Regions from separate parts of the Rhodopseudomonas julia genome, predicted to be linked through region 2. Evidence: riboswitches for the same ligand, from Rfam matches in the RefSeq annotation. Region 2 holds a riboswitch; the other holds the start of a gene.
The links. A riboswitch is a leader RNA that binds a small molecule or an ion and turns the genes downstream of it on or off. The one in region 2 is predicted to bind cobalamin.

Region 1: another riboswitch for cobalamin. It lies ahead of J2R99_RS03805 (TonB-dependent receptor plug domain-containing protein); the one in region 2 lies ahead of cobU (bifunctional adenosylcobinamide kinase/adenosylcobinamide-phosphate guanylyltransferase).

Annotation. Positions count from the first base shown of each region.
Region 1 covers NZ_JAUSUK010000001.1:807,597-819,332, forward strand. The annotation lists gene J2R99_RS03795 (DUF2218 domain-containing protein) at 1-810, shown strand, start outside; gene J2R99_RS03800 (acyl-CoA thioesterase) at 904-1,665, opposite strand; cobalamin riboswitch at 2,116-2,314, shown strand; gene J2R99_RS03805 (TonB-dependent receptor plug domain-containing protein) at 2,431-4,392, shown strand; gene J2R99_RS03810 (ABC transporter substrate-binding protein) at 4,392-5,237, shown strand; gene J2R99_RS03815 (FecCD family ABC transporter permease) at 5,234-6,259, shown strand; gene J2R99_RS03820 (ABC transporter ATP-binding protein) at 6,256-7,143, shown strand; gene J2R99_RS03825 (DUF1289 domain-containing protein) at 7,181-8,086, shown strand; gene J2R99_RS03830 (DUF4405 domain-containing protein) at 8,317-8,817, shown strand; gene J2R99_RS03835 (hypothetical protein) at 8,909-9,376, opposite strand; gene J2R99_RS03840 (response regulator transcription factor) at 9,517-10,176, shown strand; gene J2R99_RS03845 (sensor histidine kinase) at 10,173-11,561, shown strand; gene J2R99_RS03850 (mandelate racemase/muconate lactonizing enzyme family protein) at 11,710-11,736, shown strand, end outside.
Region 2 covers NZ_JAUSUK010000002.1:1,102,126-1,113,861, reverse strand. The annotation lists gene cobW (cobalamin biosynthesis protein CobW) at 1-358, opposite strand, end outside; gene cobU (bifunctional adenosylcobinamide kinase/adenosylcobinamide-phosphate guanylyltransferase) at 355-885, opposite strand; cobalamin riboswitch at 1,208-1,419, opposite strand; gene J2R99_RS17755 (hypothetical protein) at 1,418-1,831, opposite strand; tRNA gene J2R99_RS14535 (tRNA-Asn) at 1,922-1,997, shown strand; gene J2R99_RS14530 (AzlC family ABC transporter permease) at 2,461-3,204, shown strand; gene J2R99_RS14525 (AzlD domain-containing protein) at 3,197-3,547, shown strand; gene J2R99_RS14520 (biotin transporter BioY) at 3,574-4,077, opposite strand; gene J2R99_RS14515 (energy-coupling factor transporter transmembrane component T) at 4,104-4,802, opposite strand; gene J2R99_RS14510 (energy-coupling factor ABC transporter ATP-binding protein) at 4,799-5,479, opposite strand; gene madM (malonate transporter subunit MadM) at 5,686-6,447, opposite strand; gene madL (malonate transporter subunit MadL) at 6,447-6,887, opposite strand; gene J2R99_RS14495 (biotin/lipoyl-containing protein) at 6,958-7,170, opposite strand; gene mdcG (malonate decarboxylase holo-[acyl-carrier-protein] synthase) at 7,167-7,943, opposite strand; gene J2R99_RS14485 (acyl carrier protein) at 7,946-9,046, opposite strand; gene mdcE (biotin-independent malonate decarboxylase subunit gamma) at 9,069-9,962, opposite strand; gene J2R99_RS14475 (biotin-independent malonate decarboxylase subunit beta) at 9,997-10,953, opposite strand; gene mdcC (malonate decarboxylase acyl carrier protein) at 10,965-11,282, opposite strand; gene mdcA (malonate decarboxylase subunit alpha) at 11,300-11,736, opposite strand, start outside.

The sequences.
Region 1 (11,736 bases), on a different contig from region 2:
GAAATCGTCTGGGCGGGGGATGGCGACGATATCGAAACGCCGCCGAACTTCCGCCCCGTCAGCGTCCGCAAGATGCACGACATCACCCAGCACATGCGCCGGATCACCTTTGCGGGTGAGGATCTCGAGCGCTTCGCCGATGACGACAATCTGCATCTCGGCCTGATCATCCCACCCGAGGGCGGCAAACTGATCTGGCCGAAAGTCGGGCGAGACGGCCTCCTGCAATGGGACCCGGAAACACCCACACCCGCAATGCGGCGCTACACGGTGCGGCGCTGCAACCCGGCCACAGGCGAAATCGACATCGACTTCGTTCTCCATGACGACGCTGGTCCCGGCACGGCATTCGCCGTGCACGCACAACCCGGAGTGATGGCGGGGCTTGCCGGTCCCTCAGGAGGCAGCATCGTGCGCGGTCGCGATTGGTATCTTCTTGCCGGCGACGAAACGGCGCTTCCTGCCATCAGCCGTTTCCTGGAGATTCTTCCCGCCGACACGCCGGGCCGCGTTTTGATCGAGGTTGCGGGCGCTGAGGACGAGCAGCCGATGGGCGGTGGTGCGATTGAGGTCGAATGGATCCACCGCGGCGCCGACAGGCCGGGCCTTCGCCTGAGCGAGGCCGTCCGTGCCGTCGAATTCCCGCCCGATGCCGCCTCTCCCTATGTCTGGGCGGCTTGCGAGTTCAACGCCTTTAAGGCGATCCGCAACCATCTGCGCACCGAGCGCGGGCTGAAGAAACAGGATCACCTCGTGGTCGCTTATTGGCGGCAGGGTGAGCCAGAGGATACGGCGCCAGGGAACGATTGACGAGCGAGCCAAGCCCGTCCCCAAGCCTGGCCTCCAGCCTCGCCGCTGACAACCTCATCCGACTTGCGGCATCTCCTCAACCCCGAAAAGCGCTCAGGCGATCGCGACCGGGCGGTGGTTCTCGTCGACGGCGACCATCACGAACGTCCCCTTGCCGCACAGCCTGCGGTTCTCCGACAGGAGCGCCTCGGCAACCATGGTCACCTCGACGGTCATCGAGGAGCGCCCCGTCGCCACGATCGCGGGCTGCAGCTCGATCATCTCGCCGGTCGATACCTGATCCATGAAATCGACACGTTGAGAGGACGCCATGACGACGATCTTCCGGCAATGGCGGGTCGCCGCGACAAACGCCGATTTGCCCATCGCGGCGAGCACATGGCCGCCATAGAGGCTGCCGTAATGGCTCGTCTGATCGGGAAAGACGATCTCGGTCGAGCCGCTTTGAGGCGTCGGCATTTCCGGCCCGTCCGACAAGGGGGGCAGCGCCCCGCCATATCGCTCCAGCGTATCGGCGGCCACCATGTTGAAGACGCCACGCGTCGACAAGCGCCGTTCGCCGGACAGCGGCGCTTCGGCGACGAGATCGACTTCAACGCTGAGCGAACGGCGGCCGACGCGAACGACCTTTCCCGTCAGCTCGACGATTTCGCCCACATGCGCCGGGACATGAAAATCGATGCGTTCGCAGGAGGCGGTGACGAAATCGACATGCGCGTAGCGCGAGGCGACGAGAAAGGCGACCTTGTCCATATGCGCAAGGCCGATGCCGCCGAAGAGCGTGCCGTGGTGATTGGCGTCGCCGGGAAAGACGATGTCGATCAGCCTGGTGAAGCCGTTCGCAGGGCGCTCCAACCCATTCTCTTGCCCATTCTCCAGCCCAATCTCCGGCACGTTCATCGCGCTCCCCCCGCGCTCTCAACGCGCAAAGCCTTAGCTGCCATGACCATGTCGAAAACCTCCCGATAGCGCAAAGCACCGCCCCCAGATCGCAAATGCCGGGCCCCGGATCGCGGACGTGCCTGGGCACCTTCCCGGCTCAAGCGCACCGCGAAGCAAGACGTCAAGGCGGACTTTCTTCCGATCACTCGGAAGGAAGCCCGGCTTCGCCGAAAGTCGCTATGAGCCCCCGTGGCCTGGTCCTCTTCTGCGGCCTTTTGCCATTCTCGCCCTGCCTCAATTGAAGCCGCGGGAACCTCGTCCGCAAAGGCGCCGGCTGCCTCCAATCGCCTCTCGCGACTGCGAAAGCGCCTTCCCATCAAGTCCATGCGCCTGCAATTCATCTTGACGACACAGGCGAGATCGTGGTCCGCTCTCTCTGACGGTGCCTCCTTGGAGGCTGAAAAGGGAACGCGGTGCGGGCTATGCTCAAATCCGCGACTGTCCCCGCAACTGTGAGCGGCGAATCGCTCGTCACAATGCCACTGGCCCCGAGGGTACCGGGAAGGCGGCGACGCGATCATGACCCGCAAGTCAGGAGACCTGCCGTCAACCGTGGTCACGCGCGGTCACGTCGGTCGGGGATGTGCCGATGGGATAGACTTCATGAGCACCCGCGCATGAAGCGTCCTCGATCGCGGTGATGTGCCAACCGGCCGTGCGCCGCCTTGAGGTCATCTCGTGTTTTTCTCTCGCCCCTCGCGTGAAGGCGTTCCGCCGCAACGCTTCATTGCCGTTTGCGCCGGCCTTCTTGTCTCCGCCGGAATGTCTCCGGCTGCCGCGCAGGACGATGACGTCGTCGAACTCCCCGAACTGTCCGTCACGGCGAACCTGACGGCGACGCCCCTCACGCAGGTCGGCAGCGCGGTGACGGTCATCACCGGCGAAGAGCTGCAGGCGCAGAATATCCATGACGCCGCGGAGGCGCTGCGCCAGGTGCCGGGCGTTTCAATCAATGCGGCCGGCCCGCGCGGCCAGTTCACGCAGCTCAGAATCCGGGGCTCTGAAGGCAACCAGACCAAGATTTTCGTCGACGGCATCCCCGTCAACGATCCCGCCCGGGGCTCGGAATTCGATTTCGCGCATCTTCTTGCCGACAACATCGAACGCATCGAGGTGCTGCGGGGACCGCAGAGCGCGCTCTACGGCTCCGACGCGATCGGCGGCGTCGTCAACATCATCACCCGCCGCGCCGAACCCGGCACGCATCTGACGGCCCGCCTTGAAGCCGGCTCGCACAAGACGCTGAGCGGCAACGCCACCGTTGGCACGGCGGGCGCCAACTACGATTTTCTCGCCGGCGCCTCCGGCGTGCGCACCGACGGCGTCTCCGTTGCGGACAAACGGCTCGGCAACACGGAAGACGACGGCTACGAAAACGGCACGCTCTTCGCCAAGGGCGGCGTCGACGTCACCGACTGGCTGAACCTTTCAGGCGTTGCACGCTACACGCGCCTGCGCACGGATCTCGATTCGGAAGGCTTCCTGCCCTCCGTCGGCCATACCGGCCCGCTCGATTCCAACCAGGACATGAAGGGCGACCAGCTTTTCACGCGCGCCCAGGCGAAGGTGACGCTCCTCGACGGGCATTGGGAACAGCTCGCCGGCATCTCCTATACCGATCAGAACCGCGATTATCGCGATCTCGATCCGACCACGGTCACGAGCACTTACGAAGGCGAGCGGCTGCAGTTCGATTACCGCTCGACCTTCATGTTCGATACGCCCGCCATCGCCAATGCCGGGCATACGCTCACCCTAGGCGTGGAGCGGGGCGAAGACAGCGCCGTCTCGGACAGTGCCTGGTCCTCCTTCGATCGCTCCATCACCTCGACGGGCTTCATCGGCCAGTATCAGCTGAGCCTGTTTGAGGATCTGTCGCTGACGGCCGGCCTCCGCCACGACCAGAACGACGTCTTCGAAGATGCCACCACCTACCGGCTGACCGGCGCCTACAATTTCCGCCAGACCGGCACCAAGCTGCATGCTTCCTACGGCACCGGCGTAAAGAACCCGACGCTCTTCGAACTCTACGGCTACACCAACACCTATCGTGGCAATCCCGATCTCGAGCCGGAAGAGGCGAAGGGCTTCGACGTCGGCGTCACGCAGGCGTTCTGGGCGAACCGCGCCTCGTTCGATGTCACTTATTTCAATCAGGAGATCTCGAACCTCATCACCGGCTCGGGGCAGACCTCGATCAACCAGCCGGGTGAATCCAAGATCGATGGTGTGGAAGTCGCGCTGACGGTGGAGCCGCTCGACAATGTGACGGTGACCGGCTCCTACACCTATACGGACGGCGAGGACGCGACCGGCAACGACTTGATCCGCCGGCCGCAAAACGTCGCCAGCCTCGTCGTCAACTACGCCTTCCTTCAAGGCCGTGCCAACGTCAACGTCTCGGTCGACTACAACGGCGAGCAGAAGGACTGGGTGTGGACCGACGCCTTCTACATCAACCGCGAGACGATCACTCTCGATCCCTATACCCTCGTCGATGTCGCCGCCTCCTACGACATCACCGACAACACCCAGATCTTCGGCCGGGTCGAAAACCTCCTCGACGAGAAGGCCTATGATCTGTGGGGCTATGACCGGGAAGGCGTCAGCGCCTATGCCGGAGTTCGGCTGACCTTCTGATGCCTGGGCGTTGGCTCACGTATTGTCTGGCAGCCGTTGCGGTCCTCGCCGTCGCCGACGCTCCTCCGGCGCAGGCGAGGCCGCAGCACATCGTCTCGATCAATCTGTGCGCCGACCAGCTTTTGATGCGGCTTGCCGATCCCGATCAGATCGCCTCTCTCAGCTATTTCTCGCGCGATGCCTCCATGTCGAACCTGGCCGAAAAGGCCCGCGCATTTCCGCGCAATCGCGGCCTTGCCGAAGAGGTGATGCGCGACAAGCCCGACATGGTCTTTGCCGGACGCTACACGAAGCGCGTGACTGTCGATCTTTTGAAGCGCATCGGCGTCGACGTCGTGGAACTCGACGTGCCGCGCTCGATCCCCGATGTGGAAGCCCAGATCCGTCGTGTCGGCGCAGCCCTCGGCCAGGATGAGCGGGCGGAAGAGATGGTGCGCGAGATGGAGGCGCGGCTTGCAACCGAAGAGGTGCCGGCCTCCGAGCGCCCATCCGCGATCGTTTACGAACCGAACGGTTATACGGTCGGTTCCGGTTCGCTCATCAACGTGCTGATCTCGCTCGCCGGGCTTGAAAATCTCGCTGCCGAAAAAGGCCTTGAAAGCTACAGCCGGCTGCCGCTCGAAAAGCTCGTGGCCCTGTCTCCCGATGTGCTCGTCGTCGGCGACTATCGCGACGCGCCGGCCGTCGCCAACGAGATCCTGCACCATCCGGTGCTCTCGCGCATGCCGCGGCCGATGGAGATCGTTTCCGTCCCACAGCGTTTGTGGATGTGCGGCGGACCGGACATTTTCAAGGCCGTCGAGGCCTTGCGCCAGGCAGCCGACAAAGCGCGGGAGCTCAAATGAGCGAAATCGCGCTTCAGGCCGAGCGATCGGCGTCCGGCTACCGCAGGCTTCTCGGCGCTCTGTCGCTCACGGTCGCTATCGCCTTCGTCCTGTCGCTTGCGATCGGCTACGGCCCCTTCGATTTCGGCGCCGCGCTCAAGAGCGCACTCTCCGGAAAAGACGATCTCGGCGCCCTCGTTCTCGTCGAAATCCGGCTTCCCCGCGCCCTTCTCGGCCTCTTGGTCGGCTTCGCGCTCGGTCTCGCCGGTGCCGTGATGCAGGCGTTTTTGCGCAATCCGCTCGCCGAACCTGGCATCATCGGCATTTCGGGGGCTGCCGCCTTCGGCGCCGTCGTCATCTTCTATTCGGGGCTTGCGGCCGTCTCCTCGCTGCTTCTGCCCATCGGCGGGATCGTGGCGGCCCTTGCGGCTGGCCTGCTTCTCTTCGCCGTCGCCGGGCGCAACGCCAACACGGCGACGCTCATTCTCGCCGGCATTGCGGTGAACAGCCTCGCCGGCGCCCTCGTCTCGCTCGTTCTCAACCTGTCGCCCAACCCCTTCGCAGCCACGGAAATCATGTTCTGGCTGATGGGCTCGTTCGCCGATCGCAGCCTGACACATGTCGCCATCGCGCTTCCACCAATCCTGGCCGGCTGCATTGCGCTCTTTTTCACGTCGCGGGCACTCGACGCGCTGGCGCTCGGAGAGGATACGGCCACGAGCCTCGGCTTCGATCTGCGGATCACGCGCGCCCTCCTCGTCGGCGGCGTGGCACTCGCGGTCGGCGGTGCCGTGGCCGTCAGCGGCACGATCGGCTTCGTCGGCCTCGTCGTGCCACATCTCCTGCGCCCCTTCGTCGCCTACCGCCCCAGCTTGCTCCTGCCGGCAAGCGCGCTCGGCGGCGCGATCCTGACGCTTTCCGCCGACATCGCCGTCCGTCTCCTGCCGACACAGCCGGAACTGAAACTCGGCGTCGTGACGGCCGTTATCGGGGCACCCTTCCTGTTCTCGCTCGTCTGGCGCATGCGTGGAGACCTCAGATGATCATCTCAGCCTCCGGCATCGGCGTGAAAAGAGGTGAGGCGACGATCCTGCAGAGCGTCGACTTCGTCGCTCGCGCCGGCGAAATGGTCGGGCTCATCGGCCCGAACGGCGCCGGCAAATCGACCTTGCTTGAAGTCATCGCCGGTCTGCGCAAACCGGAACTCGGCCACGTCTTCTACGATGGCAAGCTTGCCGCCTCGGTGTCACGCCGCAGCCTGGCGCGCCGTCTCGCCTATCTGAAGCAGGATGCAACCGTCGACTGGCCGCTCTCAGTCGAAAAGGTCGTCGCTCTCGGCCGCCTGCCCTATGCGGGGGTCTTCGCCACACGCGACAGGCGGGCGGATGCAAAGGCCATCCACACCGCGATGGAGACCGCCGGCATCGCCCACTTCGCCGAGCGCAATGTGCAGACGCTGTCCGGCGGCGAACGCGCCCGGGTTCTCCTCGCCCGCGCGCTCGCCGTCGAGGCGGAGACGCTTCTCGCCGACGAGCCCGTCGATGCGCTCGACCCCCTGCATCAGCTCAATGTCATGGAGCTTTTGCGCAGCACCAGCGAGCGCGGAACCGGCATCGTCGTGGTGCTGCACGACCTCACCCTCGCCTCGCGCTTTTGCGACCGTCTCGTGCTTCTTCATCGCGGCCGGGTCGCGGCCGAAGGTGCGCCCCAGGACGTCCTGACGGACGAGATCATCGCCGAATGCTACGGCGTGCGCGCCTTGACCGGCATCCATGCGGGAGGGCGTTTCATCGTGCCCTGGCAGAAAGCCTCACAACAATCGCATGATTTGAAGACGGACCGCCTCGCCCCGCCTTTGGTCGCCAACGGGCACGGCCGTATCGTGCCCTTCAATGCCGCTCAACAACGCAGAACCCTCGATTCCTGAAGGCCATTCCCCCCAGGCCGTTTGACGAAGGATCAGAATGAACAACTTTCAAGGAATTCCTGACCTCTCCGCCACCGCCTCGTCGCGGCGCCCCGTAAGCCCGTGCATCGGGGTCTGTGAGATCGACACTGCGAGCGGCTTTTGTCGCGGCTGTGCTCGAAGCAGCGACGAGATCGCCATCTGGAGCCGCGCGCCCGATGACCTCTTGCGCAAGATCACCGCGGTGCTGCCGGCGCGGCGCGCCCAGCTCGGCATCAAGATCGCCCGTCTCGACTGGGACGAGGAGGAGATCGGACGGTTCATGCGCGATACGCTGCGTCCGGGAAAGGGTCGCTGGGTCTTCGGCATCGATGGCGCCTTCGGCGAATTCGCGATCGGAGCCGGCGAACAGCCCGAGGTCAAGAACGCTCTCACCGTCGCCACACATGCGGGCGCGGTCCGCCTGCGGCTGCCGGAAAAACTGCGTGCTTTCGCCTGGGAGGAAGGGGAAGCCATCGTCATGGCGCTTCCCCGCGGCAGGCTGCAGCCGCCTGCGGGCGTGACGCTCGCCGCGGCCGGACCCGACCAGGGCGCCATTCGCGAAGGCGATCGCGATGCTCTCGCTTTCGAGCTCGGCTTCGGCAGCCCCGTTGCACGCTTCTTTATCCGCACGAATGATCCAGCGCTCCAAAGGCGACTTCAGGTGCTGGAAGGAAAGCCGTGGCAGCAGGCTCTCGCCGAAGCCGGCAGCGAGATCCGGGAAGGCTCCGCCGACCGCATCATCCTGACATCGATTGGTCGCATGGAAATCTATTCTCCGTCCGCCACATCCGATCACCGCGCGCAGGAAAGCGCGCGCACGCAGCTTTCGCCGGAGGCGATCGCAGGCGGGCAGGAGATGCCGGCAGAGATCGAACTTCCGAAAGCCTATGCGCCCTGCGCCATCTTCTATCCGGCCCGCTAGGCGACACGGTCAGCGCCGATTCTCTCGGCGCTGACGCGGCCGGCAATTTGCCGCGCCCCGACTGATCGTTTCCTGACACTCTCCGCCTGCCTCCGTCAGCTCGTCGTAAGGCAGGGGGCGCATCGCTTTGCCCAGACGCCCGCGCGGGACACCGCAGCGCGGCGCCGAAGCGAAGACACCCAAGCCGGAGACAAGGGCCCAAGCCGGCCCGGTCCTGTCAGGAGATTTCAATGCCCTCCCTCTTCAACCGTTACGCGACGCCCTTCATCACGGGTCTTTTCATCGTTTCCCTGGTTTCAGGGATCGCCCTCTTCTTCCATGTCGGCCCGCGCGGCTTTCACGGCATGCACGAATGGCTGAGCATGGTGCTCATCCTGCCCTTCGTCCTGCACATCTGGAAAAACTGGCGGCCGCTGACGAACTATTTCAAGCGCTCGCCCATGGTGATCGCTCTTGCCGTCTCGCTGCTCATTTCTCTGCCTTTCCTCATGCCGACGAGCGGTGAAACGCGCAAAGGCCCTCCGCCCTTCGCCTTTTCGCATCAGATCCTGACGAATTCGGCCGATGCCGTCGCGCCGCTTCTTGGCATGACGGGCGAGGACGTGGCGGCCCGGTTGCGCGCAGCCGGCGTCGAGATCTCAGATCCCGACCAGTCGATTTCCGATGCGATCTCCAAGAGCGGGGCCAACGAGATGAAGGCGATCGGCGCGCTCCTGACGCCGGCAAGCTGACGCCGACTTCTTCCCAAACGGACCTCCTCAAACAAAGGGGCCCGACGCGATCCGCGCCGGGCCCTTTTTCAATTCGTCTCGGTGAGACAGCTCAGATATTGCCGAAATAGCTGCTCGGCGATGCGCCACCGTTCGGAGCCGACGGCCGGCGATCGTTGCGGCGATCGTCGGGGCGGTCGTAGCCCGGCCGCTGGTCGTTGCGGCGATCGAAACCGGGCCGCTGATCATTGTTGCGACCGTTCATGCCTTGCTGGGAACTGCCCGGCCTGGTGCGATCGAAGTTGCGGCTGCAGACGCTGCCGTCGCACGTGCCGTTGCGGGTATCGTTGCGCGGGCGGGCCTGCGCGCCGTGCTTCCCATGCTTCTGATAGGCGTTGGAGCGATATTGCTGGTTGGAACGGCCCCAATCGGAACGCGGGTTGCAGTCGCCGTTGCGATTGGCCGTCTGCTGCATCGCGACCGGCGAGGCGCCGTCTGGCGATGCGGCCATGCTTGCCACGGGGACGAACAAGGTGGCGGCCGCAAGCACGCCGGCGAGAAGGGTCTTTCTGGATGTCATTTCTTTCTCCATGACGATGTTGATGTCATGAAGATCGGCGTGTCGTCTGATCACTTGCTGACGGCGCGCCGAAAATGCCGTCAGCTTCCTGTCAGGCAGGTCAAGCAGAACGTCGGAAGCAAAACAGAAGGTGGATAAGAATGCGCGTCCTTCTCATCGAGGACGACACGGTTCTGGGTGCTGCGGTGCGAGATCAGATCAAGGCCGACGGCCATTCCGTCGACTGGGTCGCACGTCTTGACGACGCCCGCGACACGCTTTCCGCCGGCGTCTTCGATCTCATCCTCCTCGACCTCATGCTGCCGGACGGGCGCGGCGTGCCGTTTCTCAAGAACCTACGCACCAGCGGGGCCGTCACACCCGTCATCATCCTGACGGCGCTCGATCAGATTTCCGACCGCATTGACGGGCTCAATGCCGGTGCCGACGATTACATCGTCAAGCCGTTCGACCTCGACGAACTCTCCGCACGGATCGGCTCCGTCGCCCGCCGTTATTCGGGAAATCCCAATCCCATCGTGACGATCGGGCCCCTCGACATCGACCTCGCGGCCCGCAGCATCCATCGCGACGGCAAGGCGGTGGCGCTGACGGCGCGCGAATGGGCGCTGTTTGAAGCTTTTGTGCAGCGTCCGGGCCAGCTCCTCTCCAAGGCGCAGTTGGAGGAGCGGCTTTATTCCTTCGACGATACGGTCGACAGCAACGCCATCGAGGTGCATGTCAGCCGTCTTCGCAAGAAGCTCGGCCGCGACATCATCGAGACCGAACGCGGCCTCGGCTACCGTCTCGGCCATCCATGAACGCGCCGCGCTCATTGCAGCTTCGCCTTGCGCTTGCTCTGGGTCTCGCCGTCACGGTCCTGTGGCTCGCGGCGGCAAGCTTCACGGCCGAAAAGCTGCGTCACGAAATGGACGGGCTCTTCGACGCGGCTCTCGAGGATGCGGCCCAACGCATCCTGCCGCTTGCCGTGCACAGCACCCGAGAGCACCGGCGCGACGAGGAATTCCGCGAGGACAAGCGTCCTGAGCGGCGTGGCGGGCCGGCAAGAGCGGAACGCATCGCACGGCTGCACAAGGACGACCGCTTCTTCACCTGGGTGGTGCGCGACCGCAAGGGCGAGACGGTGCTGCGCTCGGCCAATGCCGAGAAGGAGGCCTTTCCGCCCTTCACCGGCGAGGGCTTCCGGCAGACCGCGACGCACCGCCTTTATTACGACGCGGCCGGTCGCGACGGACTGACGATCGCGGTTGCCGAGCCCCTGTCTCACCGCACCTCCATGGCGCGCGAGATGCTTCTTTCTCTCGGGCTGCCATTGCTCATCGTCATCCCGCTCAGCCTGGCTGCGATCTTCTTTGCCGTGCGCACCAGCCTGCGGCCGGTGCGGCGGCTGCGCGCCGATCTCTCGCAACGCGGCGCCCGCAATCTCGCGGCACTTTCCGATCAGGGCCTGCCGAGCGAGCTTGAGCCGATCGTGCAGGGCATGAACCAGCTTCTCGACCGGCTGCGTGCCGCCTTCGAGGCGGAACGGAGTTTTGCTGCCAATGCGGCGCATGAATTGCGCACGCCCGTCGCCGGCGCGATCGCGCAGGCCCAAAGACTGCGCGCCGAAACCAAGGACGCCAGTGCAGCCGAGCGCGCGAAGGAGATCGAGACGACGCTGAAGCGGCTCAATCTCCTGTCGGAAAAACTCATGCAGCTCGCACGCGCCGAGGGCGCCAGGTTGCGCACCGACACCCCCGCCGACATGCGGCCGATCCTGAAACTGATCGTGGACGATTTCGCCCGCATCGGTGCCGCACCCCGCCTTCACCTTGAGATGCCGGACGAGCCGGTCCTGTCCGATCTGGAACGCGACGCCTTCGGCATTCTCTGCCGCAACCTCATCGAAAACGCTCTGAAGCACGGACGCACGGGCGAAGCCGTCGATATCACGCTGTCGCCGACCGGCGTTCTGACGGTCGCCAATGCCTGCCCGCCCGTTGCCGACGAGGATCTTGCACGCCTCACGACCCGCTTTGCGCGTGCAACCGACAAAAAAGATGGCAGCGGGCTCGGCCTTGCCATCGTGCGAACCATCGCCGAGCGCGGCGGGGGCGAACTCGCCTTCGCCTCGCCGATCCCCGGCCGAGACGAAGGTTTCGAGGTGCGTTTCACCCTGCCCCGCTCCGACGCCGGATCGGAGTGAAACGCAGGCAGAAACCAGCCGCATGCGGTGCGATTGCGCGATTGTTCTTTGGCGGATTGTTCTTTTAGTTCGCTAAAAGACTGGCCAAACCGGTGATCACAACCGACACTGACAGCAACCTCATCATCACAAAGCGGCAATCTCGATCATGTTTTTGAAGTCTGCTGAAATCTTC
Region 2 (11,736 bases):
GCCAGGCGAAGGCTTTGACGAGCGGCTGCGGCAAAGCGAGACCCGAGGTTTCGATGACGATGTGGTCCGGCGCCTGTCCGCGAGCGAGGAGGCCTTCCATCGCGGGCAAGAAGTCATCGGCCACCGTGCAGCAGATGCAGCCGTTGGAAAGTTCGACGATGTCCTCCTCGCCGCAGGCGGGACTGCCGCAATCGGAGAGAATGCCTCCGTCGAAGCCCGTATCTCCGAACTCGTTGACGATGAGCGCGATCTTTCTGCCGTTCGCGTTCTCGAGGATATGGCGGATGATCGTCGTCTTTCCGGCTCCGAGAAAGCCGGTGATGATCGTCGCGGGGATGCGTTCCGAAGTGTTTGTCATGAAGGAAGCTGTCCTTTCAGTGCCAGAGGCAGACCGGCCGCCATGAAGACGACAAGCTCAGCCGAGCGGGCGATTTCCTGGTTGAGACGGCCTTGCGCATCGCGAAAGCGACGAGCAAGGGCGTTATCGGGTACGATGCCGAGGCCGACCTCGTTGGAAACGAAGATGACGGGCCCTTTCGCTGAGGAGAGGGCTGCACAAAGCTCACGCGTGCGCGCCGCGAGGTCCTCTTCGGCAAACAAGATGTTGGAGAGCCAGAGTGTCAGGCAGTCGACGAGCAGCGCGTGCTCCGGCGCGGCCTCCCTGGCGATGACTGCCGCAAGCGCGATCGGCTCTTCGACCGTGCGCCATGCCGGCCCGCGTCGCGCCTGATGCGCGGCGATGCGCTCACGCATCTCCGCGTCGTTCTGCGAAGGAGGACAGGTCGCCACATAGACGGGGGTGAGCCCGCTTTCCTCCACGAGACGTTCCGCGTAGGCGCTTTTTCCCGAGCGGGCGCCCCCCAAAACGAGTGCCGTCGTCATCATGAGGATTCCAGGGACAAGGCATGCAATTCAAGCGGCCGGCTGCTCGCCGTCGTGCCGGTTGGCATGAGGGCCGCCTGCCCCGCGGCTACACCTTGAATGGGAAGAAACATATCTGCCTCAGCGGCAGTGCGGCGAGGAAGAGCTTCCTGAAAGGTCAGGCGCAGGGCACCGCACGAGCATGCCCGCGAAACCAAACTCGACGCTCGCGCGATGTTCGCCCGAGGTCGATGCAGCGCTCCCGGCACCCGTCCTGGCTAGAATTGCCGAGGGAAATTTTCCCGAACCTTGCATGCTATCCCCTTTACCGTCCCTCCGACGGCGTTCGAGTTGCCCTGGTCCGGCAGGTCTCCTGGCTTGCGGGTCTCAGCCCCTTCTGCGCCTTCCCGTTGCCGGTGGCTTGTGCAGGGGGCTCGCCGCGTACAGTTGCGGGGGCAGCTGCGGATGAGGGACCCCGATCTGGGTCGTCCCTGTCGCATTCCCTTTTGATCCCCTGGTGCTGTGCACCTTTCGGGAACCGGAACCATTTCAAAGACTAAACGGAATCGGAAGACTGCCGCAAGCGCGATTCCGTCGACCGCTCCGTTTCGCTCGCGCGTGTCTCATCCGGCGAAACGAAGGGCGTTTCCGAATCGATTTTACCCGCGACAGCCGCTTTGCCATTACCCGCAGGCGCGGCGACGTCGAATCGCCGCGCCACACTAGGATAGTGCGTATAGATCCACACAGTGAACCGTCGCCGCCAACGCCGCACCGCGGGAATGTCGATCGACAACACGATCAGGCCGAGGGGCAGCATCCACACGCCGAGCACAGGCAGGAACGCGAAAAAACCGCCGAGAATCAGCAAAATCCCGATACCAACACGCAAAAGCGGGCTGTGCGGCAGAGGCATCTGCCGGCCAAAAAGATGGAGGCGCGAGCGCCGCCTGCTGTCGTTATTCACCACTTCGGCTTCCTGCCTGTTTTGCATGCGTCAAAAATGGGCTGCGAAAGGATGCTTGCAATGCCCGATGAGTTTGGTATATCGCGCCCCAATTCCCCGGTAGCTCAGTTGGTAGAGCAAGCGGCTGTTAACCGCTGGGTCGCTGGTTCGAGTCCGGCCCGGGGAGCCACCTTCCTTCTCTTCTCATCCCACGATATCGTCGAAACCGTGTCCGCACGGTGAGCGCCAGAAACCATGTGCGCCAGGATCTGCCCGCCTTGGGCAGTGCGGCCAGGCCACACGAAGCTCGGTCCCGTCTTCATCGACACAAAAAACCTGAAACGATCGCCTTTCGTCCTCAATGGCGAGAGTCCAATGCGATTCGCGGTGCGCACAAACCCCGCATGGTGTGATCTGAGCACCCAAGCCTCATTTAAGAAGAGCCTCTCGATCGCATAGAGATTCGTGACGCCGGCCCACGCGCAGTCAAAACCGCAGAACAAGAAAACACGGCTCATGTAGTCGCACGCACAGACGCGTGAATACTTTCCGAAATGAAGTTTATTCATATCGATTAGTTTTTCTGGACACAATAATTGAGCTGGAATAAAGGGGTATCCAATATTCTACATTGAGATACATCCCCCGATGCGATGACAGACTCCCCAGACCTCTCCAGCGACGAAGAGACGTCCGCAGCACACGTTTTCCGCATTGCCGCCGGCGACGCTCTCGTCGTGATTCTCACTTTCCTCGTGATGTTCATGGGCGTCGGCCAGCTTAGCGCCGAAGCCGGTCTCAACGCCGTGCAGACAGCGTTGATGACCAGCCTGACGGTCGCCGCGCCCGCTCAGGCTGCCGCCATGCAGATCCTGACGAGCGAAGGCGCAACCGCCGCCGCATGGGCCGCAGCTGTCGTCGCCGTCATCATCGTCAATCTGCGCTTCATCGTCATGGTCGCCTCGGTCCTGGCGCGCTTGCCGGAGACGACATTCTGGCGCGCCCTGGGCGGTGTCGGCCTGATTTCGGCGAGTTCCTTCGCCGTCATCCTCCCCCGCCTCATGGAGGAGCCGCCGCCACGACCGATTCTTTATTGCGGCATGGTCGGAGGCATGTGCTCGCTCTCCGCCGTCATAGGCGCCGTGGCTGGCCACCAGCTCGCAGCCTCCGTGCCAGTTATCGTTGGCGCCACCTTGGGAGCGATGATCCCAATCTATTTCGCCACGCTGATCGCCCGCCAAAAGAAGCTGCGACCATTGATGGTGAACGCCCTCTTCGGCGCACTTCTCGTGCCGGTCGGTGTGCCCTTCATGGGCGCATCCGCGCTTCTCGTCCTGCCCCTCGTCGTGGCAGGCCTCAGCATGCTGGTCGATCAAGGAAAACAAAAGAATGCCTGACGCTCTCTCTCACTGGCAGCTTTGGGCGGTTGCGGTCGGCGCCGGCCTTGGAACGCTGCTGTTGCGACTCGTACCGCTGTTTGCGCGCGAGGCGATCGGAGGTGAACGCATCCGCGAATTCTTCGACCGGGCAGGTTACGGCATTCTGGGCGGTATCGTCGCGACATCGGCGTTGCGCTCAGGCCAGGGCCTGTTTCACGATGCGCCGCTCCTCGGGTCCGCGGTCGCGATCATCTGCGTCGTCATCGCCTTCACGATCGCCGTGTGGAAGGGTGGTACCATCGTGCCGACCCTTATCGGCCTTGCGGGCTTCGTGGCGGCCGGCCTCCTCTATCTCGGCTGACCGCCCCGTTAGCGGAAACGCGCTATCTATGCCGTCCGCTGAATGATCGGATAAGAGCGCTTTACGGAAACCGCGATGATGGCGGCGAGACCGGCCTTGACCAGATCTCCCGGGATAAACGCTGCCGATGCGATCGCGGTCTTCGTCAGCGGCAGGCCGACATTGATCGCGGTCCACGGGATACCGATAGCATAAAGCACCACGATGCCGCCGAGCGCGCAGAAGACGAACGACGTGACGACATTAAGCCGGTTCCAGCCCCATTCGTGCAAAAGTCCGACGGCGAAGGCGGCCGCGACCCAACCGAAAAGGTAGCCGGCGGTCGGGCCGAAGAAGACGCCAAGACCGCCGCGACCGGCGGCAAGGAGCGGCAGTCCGACGGCGACGAGCGCGAGGAAGAGTAGAATCGACAGCGCGCCCCGGCGCGCCCCCAGGATGGCTCCAGCCAGCATCGGTCCCATCGACTGAGCGGTGATGGGCACGCCGATCAGCGGCAGCATCACCGGCGGGAAAATCCCAAGCGCAGCCATGAAAGCGGCGAAAAGGGCGATGTAGACTATGTCTTTAGTTGTGGTTCCGCGTCGTTGCATGACATCCTCGCATTGGACGTATTCGGCTCGAGAACGAAGCGCGGCGGCAGCTCGCCTTCGTCGCCAGAGTGATCACTGTAGGGCGAGCGCGCATCGATCGCATCGGCAACATCGCTCGCCATTCGAAGGGTCCGGACAATAAGCGGCAAGGCGAGCGCGACGGGATTGGCCCCAAGCCCCCTCGCCCGCTGCGCGTCACGGATATCGTTCGCCTGTTGCGCGATGACCGGAATGAACCGGAGCGCCAGAGAAAAGGCGAGACCGACCTTGGCGGGATTGACGCCGAAGCGCCGAAGCGGCGTGAGCGCCCTTTCAACAGCCGCTATCAGTGCGTCCGTGCGTGTCGTCAGCGTCACAAACGCAGCCAGAAGGATGAGCGTCGAGATCCGCAGGACGACGAGTCCCGCAATTTCCCATGACTGCCAGAAGCCTTGGACGACAAAGAGAAGCACCAACAGCCACAACAGCGGGCGCAATTGCTGGAATGCCTTCTGCTGCGAAATGCCTGCAAGCCAGTAAAGGATCAGGGTCCCGAGGAACGCTCCGGCGAGAACCGGAAGACTGCCGACGAGGACCAGCCCTGTGCCCGCGGCCGCCAGAACCAGGAGCTTTGCCGCAGCCGGCAGCGCATGCAGGAATGAGGATATCTCGCCGCGGGATTTCATTGCATACGCTCCACATAGCGCGCGAGCGCCGAATTCGGCGCGTCGTCGGCAATCACCCTGCCCTGGTCGAAGACGATGACGCGGTCGAATGATTCCAGTAGCGGCAAGTCGTGCGTGACGACGATGACGGTCTCTTCCATCTCGTCGATGACCTTGGCAACCCGCCTGGCGTTGCGCAAATCGAGGAGCGTCGTCGGCTCATCAAAAACGACGCAATCAGGCCGCGTGATGAGGACGCCCGCCAGGGCCAGAAGCTGCTTCTGTCCGCCGGAAAGCGTATGCGACGGATGCGAACGAAAAGGTCCGAGCCCGTAGCGGTCGAGCACCTCTTCGACGAGGGCGCCACGCTGGGCTGCGGGAAGCTTCAGCCCCTTGAGGCCGAAGGCGACATCTTCTTCCACGATCGGGAAGACGATCTGATTGTCTGGATTTTGGAAGACAAAACCCACCTTGCGACGAACCGCCTTGCCCGACTTGGCCGTATCGAGGCCGTCGACGAGAACCTGTCCGGAGGTGGGGATGAGAAGTCCGTTCAAGAGCCGGGCGAACGTGCTCTTGCCGGAACCATTGGAGCCGACGATACCGATACGCTTCTCGTCCAGCGTCAGGTCGATGCCCTTCAAGGCCTCGAAGGTCTCGAAGCGCTGATGAACCGCGCGGATCTCGATCGTCGTCATAATCTGCCCCTTGGAGCGTTGGCGCCGCCGGCATCTCTCGTAAAAGAGACAGGCCGGCGGCTGCAGGTTCGGAATACGAACGTCATTCACATATTCGTGCGCCAGAACCCTATTCGTAGCACCATCGCTTGAAACACTGTCTCAGGTGTCTCATTCTCAGGTGTGTTGCGCAGGATGAAACCCTGACTGGTCCTTCGGCAAAAGGTTCAACCAACCAGGGCAACGATCGCGGCGTAACCGAGTGAGGGGACGACCAGACAGCCAAAGCCCGTGTAGAACGTCGCCGTCATCGCACCATAAGGAACCAGCCGCGGATCGGTAGCAGCCAATCCTGCGGCTGTTCCGCTGGTCGTTCCCATGAGACCACCATACACAGCCGCTGCAGCCGGGTTGTTGAGGCCCGCCATCTTGGCAAGGAACGGGGTCAGGATCATCACGGAGATCGACTTCACCACGCCGGCGGCAACCGACAGGGCGATAACTTCCGAAGATGCGCCGAGAGCCGCACCGGTCACCGGACCGACGATGAAGGTCGCCGCACCGCCGCCGATCGTGGCCATGTCGACCGGGTTCGTGTAGCCGAACGCGTAAGCCGTCGCCGCACCGATCGCCGTCGACAGGATCATCGAGACGACAAGAGCGACCACACCGGGCACGCCCGCCTTCTTCAGCTCTTCCAGCTTCACGCCGAAGGCCGTGGCAACGATCGCGAAGTCACGGAAGACGCTGCCGCCCATCAGGCCGATGCCCGCGAACAATCCGACGTCGGAGATGCCATGCTTGCCGCCGGTGTATTTGCCACCGATGAAGGCCAGGATCAGACCAATGACAATGGCGATCGCGGAAGCGTGGATGCGGTTGTTGAAGATTTTGCCAATATAGCTCGACACCCACATGATGAGGCCGATGACGACGAAGGCAGTAACCAGAGGATATTTGGAGACTGCTTGTACCAGGATATCCATGATTATTTGACCTCCTTCGCGGATTCAGGCACCGCGACGGTGGCGGCGGGAGCAGCATTATCCGCGTCGAGGGGCGGAAGCGGATCACTCTTCGGGCTGAGCGCCGCAATCGGGCGGATCAGCAGGAAGCCGGCGAAGACGGCACCGAGTCCAGCCACGAAGGCCAGAGCACCGGCATCGAAAGCCGCGATGACGTTCTGGCGGGCGCACATGGCCACCACGATAGGAATGTACATCGCGCTCCAGAACATGATGCCGTCCTGGGCCAGCTTGGAAAGCTGCTCTTTGTCCATAAGCTGGCGCGAGATGACGACGAGCAACAGCATCGCGATGCCAACGCCGCCCACATTCGCGTCAATGCCAACGAGATGACCGATCAGGTAGCCGAGACCGGTACCTACGATCATGCATCCGCCCATTAGGGCTAGTCCGTAAATCACCATTTCACTTACTCCAGAGTATCGGAGCCTTCGTTTGAGGGGGCGGCGCGAGGCGCCGCCCCACTTCACTCAATCACTCGACGACCATGAGGACGGCACCTGGCTTCAGGCGCTCGCCGACGGAAGCCGAAATCGACTTGACCGTGCCGTCGACCGGCGAAGGCGTGTTGTTCTTCATCTTCATCGCCTCAACCACTGCGAGGCTCTGACCCTTCGTCACCGCATCTCCGACGGCGACCTCGATCGACACGACGGTCGAAGGCATTTTCACTTTGATATCCATCATTCACTCCATTGGTTTTCGATGGTTTCGGTTGTGGGGACCTTGCAATGCTCCCCCCAACGCCCGGCAACAGAGGCGTTAATTCGCGCCCCATCAGCCAAGCAACTCTGCAATTCAATCCGGTCTATGAGCTCCACATCATTAATCGTCTTCGCAAGAAGAACTTCTCTTCCTGAAATATATTCGGAAAGTTTGACGCCGACGGAACAATTAAATTCCAGTTCGACATCGGCCTTAACGCCTATCTCTCGCGAGATCGTCGCAAGAGATGCATGAAAAGCTTGGAAGTCGCCGCCTTGGTCGGCATCGATCAAGAGATCGAGATCCGATTGAGGCCGCACATACGGAAGGCCAGTCATCGCGGCGAGCGCTGCAGATCCGATGAGACCGAGCCGGATATCGAAGCGGCGAGCGAGCGATAGCGCGACCCGCAAAGCCGCATGCGGTGGGGGAAAACGGAGAGCCGCCCGCTCCATCACCTCGTAGGGCGACAAGAAAGACGCGATGTGCTCCGGCTCGACCAGAACCGAGCTCCGCACCCGTTCTTCACCGACACGAAGGGGGAAGGCAAAGCCGAGCTGTCCCTGCCCTTCGGTGCAACGCCTGGTCGGACGGCAGACGATGCCGGGAATCCGATCCGTCAGGAACCCGTGCAGCACCGCCGTTTCAGTGACGCTGTCGCGCATCGTGTGCGGCAGCGCTTCCACGAGTGCCGGCGCGAGCGCCTGACGAGCCTCAGGATGGAGATAAGCGAGGAAATGGCGCCGGTTCAGCATGATCAGCGCCTCTTGATCCACGCAGGATCCGTCTTTGCGGTCTTCTGCAGATTGGCCTGCGCCTCGACCACCACGTCGAAGAGGCGCGTCTTTTCAGGTCCGACGATCTCGACGCCGGCATGTGTGGCGGCATCACCGACCGGAAGACCGGGAATGAGCTTGAGCCGCGTCGCCGGGGCGCCCACCACGACGTCCGGCGCCACCTTCACGACCCGACCTTTGATCCGCAAAATCGTGCGAGCCGCCTTCTCCACCGTTTCGGCAGCCTTCGCCGTCGTGTGGGTGACGACGACTTCATATTCTGGATAGGTGCGTTCGCGGCGATAGGTGATGATTTCACCCGCGCGGTCGCACACATGCCCGGACTGCGAGACGATGAAGCTGTCGCCCATCGGCAGGCCGCCGACCACGAGTTCGCGATACGAAGGCCCGCGGGGTGATGCGACGAGGCTGATGTCGTCGCGCAGCGGCACGCCGTCGAGGGTGAGCCAGCCGAATTCCTGGCAGCCATAAAGGTCATGGACGGTGTAGCCGAAACGTTCCGCGACCGGCAGCAGGCCTTCGTCGAGCGGCGTTCCGGCCGTGAGGAGGACAGCCCCCTCCGGCAATTCATCTTTCAGTCCAAGCGGACCCGCCTGCTCCAGGCTTGCCCGCAAGAACGAGGATTCTCCAAGGATAATCGAAGGTTTCTCACGGCAGGCCGCGACGAGGAAGGCATCGCGGCTCGAGCGCTTGAGGAAACTCCATTCCACCCCGCATTGGCGCAGCGCCTCTGCGGAGAAGACATTGACGAGAGGCGGATAGCTGACAAGCATCCGCGCTCCTGGCCCGGACCCAAGTCTTTCGAACAGGGTCCGGGCCACCGCGCAGCGGCCGGAAATCTCGCCATGGACCACGCCGACGATATTCTGGAACGCCGAAGAGCCTGTCGTGAAGGTGAGATACGCCAGATTGAAAGGCGTATGCACCTCCTCGATGACATGGGCGGCGGTAGGACCGTCGATACCCTTGTCCGCCAATGTCCGCCGCGGCATCTCCTCCAAAGTCGGAGCTGTGCCGAAAGCGTCCAGAGCTGCTTCGAGAACCGTCAGATCGTCAGACATGATCGTCGTCCCTTTGGGGTCGTCAGCGAGATGGAGCGTATTTCTCGGCGACTGCTGCGAACTCTTGGTTCATCAGCTTGATGACTTCAGGCCGGACCTTGCGGCCATCGCGTTCGGCACCGAGCTGGCCCCGGCCCCACGGGCCGAGCTTCTCGGCTTCCCCGGCCGCCTTGGCGGCACGGATCGCCTTGATGTGCTCGATGATCGTCGGACGCATACCGTCGAGCGTTCCGACCAGCTCCTCGACGCCGCCGAGGGCGTAGAAGAAGCGCGGTCCTGCCGCGAAGACGGGATTGCCCTTCGACAATTCCTGCAGCGTCTCAAGATCCTTGCGGATGATGCGCGACACCGAGGTGAGCGGCATCACGTGGATCATCGTGCCAAAATTGGCGTCGAGGGACACGATGTGATCCGCCTGCAATCCGTGGCAAAGGAAGGCGCCCGAGATCGCCCGGCCGATGACCATGGCAACGATCGGATGACCCGCGAGCCGAGCCTCGGCGAGCGCCAGCTGATAGGCACCGGTCGCCTTGTTCATGCCGAAGATCTCTTCGACTTTGCCAGGACCGTTTCCTGGAGTGTCGACGATGAGCACGAGCGAACGCTTCTGCGCAGCCGGCTTGTCCTTATCGGCTTCGAGGGAGGCGTAGACGGCCTGAGCCATCTTGTAGCCCTCCTCCATGCCGATGATGCCGGCATAGACGACGGGGAACTTCTCGTTGAAGGCGTTGGCATCGGAGGCGATGATCGTCACCTCCTCGCCGTTGAGGGCTGCGGTCCCGACAACAGCACCCGGACCGAATTCGGGATCGTCGAAGGTTTTGGCACCGACGGTGCCCTCGTTGAAGCTGTCGGCATCGACGATCATGTCGATCGCGTCCCGACCTCTTCCCATCATGGTCTCAGTGGCTTCCATGATTGTCTCCTGATTATGGGATTTCTGACCGGGCTCAGACGGACAGCCGCTTCACGTCGGCGATGAACTCGTCGAGCGGAATGTCGGTGAGAGCGACGGGATCGGGATTGCCGGCTTTGGCCCAAACGTCACGGGCGTCCTGCGGCTGCATCTCGGCAGCAAGCGCAACAGCACGCAGCTGGCGTTCGACGGCCTCAGGCGAGCCGATGCGGCGCATCTTCTCGAATTCCGAAACCGGCAGAACGGCGAGCTTGGCGACGGCCTCGCGGAAGGCGGCGATCGTGTTGTGCACGAGGACGTTACAGTCGCCCATGATGTATTTGTGCCGACCACCCGTGGTGCGGAAAACGAGCGCACGATCAGAGGAATCGAATTCCTCCTTGCCCATCTCCTGTTCGATGACCTCAGGGCCGGTCAGGCCAAGACGTCCGAACTCGCTCATCACGATGGCGTCCGTCGCAGCCGCAACAAAGCCCATGCCGCCGAAGCAGCCGACCTTCGAGCCGATGAGCGTGATGACCGGCACCTTGTGGCGCGCCTTCTGCAACTGGTCCATCACCTCGGCATGCGCGAGAAGACCGGCATTCGATTCATGCAGGCGCACACCGCCGGTCTCGAAAGAGATGACGACGACCGGCTTCTCCTCGTCGGAGATGTCCGGATACTCCGCCACCAGCTTGTCGTGGAATTCGATGGCGAGACGGATGGTGTTGACCATCTTCGCGCCACCGACTTCGCCCACGGAACCGCCGATGAACCGGCCTTCCTGCGAGATGACGAAAACCGGGGTCTTGCCGATCTTGCCAACCGCGGTGACGATCCCGTCGTCGAATTCGACGGCTTCGCCCAGGACTTCCAGGTGCGGGCTGTAGAACCTGTCGAACGGACCTGCGAGTTCCGTATAGGTGCCCTCGTCGACCAGGCCGACGGCCCGGGCGCGTGCATCAGATTCCAGGAAGCTCTGCTCCTGAAGATCATTCCATTTCGGCATCAGATCTCTCCTTACTCGCCGGTCGCTTCCGCAAAGCCCTGGCGCAGGCGCAGCAGGACGACGGCGGGCGTCGCGTTGTTGTCGTTGATCTCGAGGTGGACATCGCCGAGGAGCGTTTCGGAGACGAACTTCTCCACCACGCGCTTCCACAGATCGTCGAAGCCAGCGACGGGGGTGACGATGCGGACCGAGACGGCGCCCTTTAGATCCTTGGGCTCCATCAGGACTTCCATGTCGCCCGAGCCGACGACGCCGAGATGGATCGGCGTGTCGATCGAATGCGTCACCTCATCGAGCTTGAGGTCGAATTCCAAGGTATTCAAAGCCATGATTCAAAGGTCCTTCGTCACCAGTTGCGGAACCGGGCCGGCGGGTTGTAGAGGCCGCCCGACCAGCTCACGAGGTCGCGGATGTTGCGGGCTGCAAGCAGCGAGCGGTTGGCACGGGAGCGGTCGACGCCCAGGTCTTCCGGTGTCTTGACGATGCCGGCTTCACGCAGCTGCCGGGTTTCGTCCGGATTGGCCTTGAGGCCGATCTCGGTGTAGCCGGCGACGGCACGAATGGCGGCCATGCGCGCCTCGATGTCCGCGCAGCGATTGAGGTAGGCGATGCCTTCCTCGGTCACGATGTGGGTGAGATCGTCGCCGTAGATCATCACCGGAGGCAGATCGAGATTTGCGTTCTCGGCAAGCTTCCAGGCGTCGAGCTGTTCCACGAACACGGGCGCCCTGCCCTCGCCGAACGTTTCAACACCCTGCACGACCAGACGTTTGCCGCGCGGCA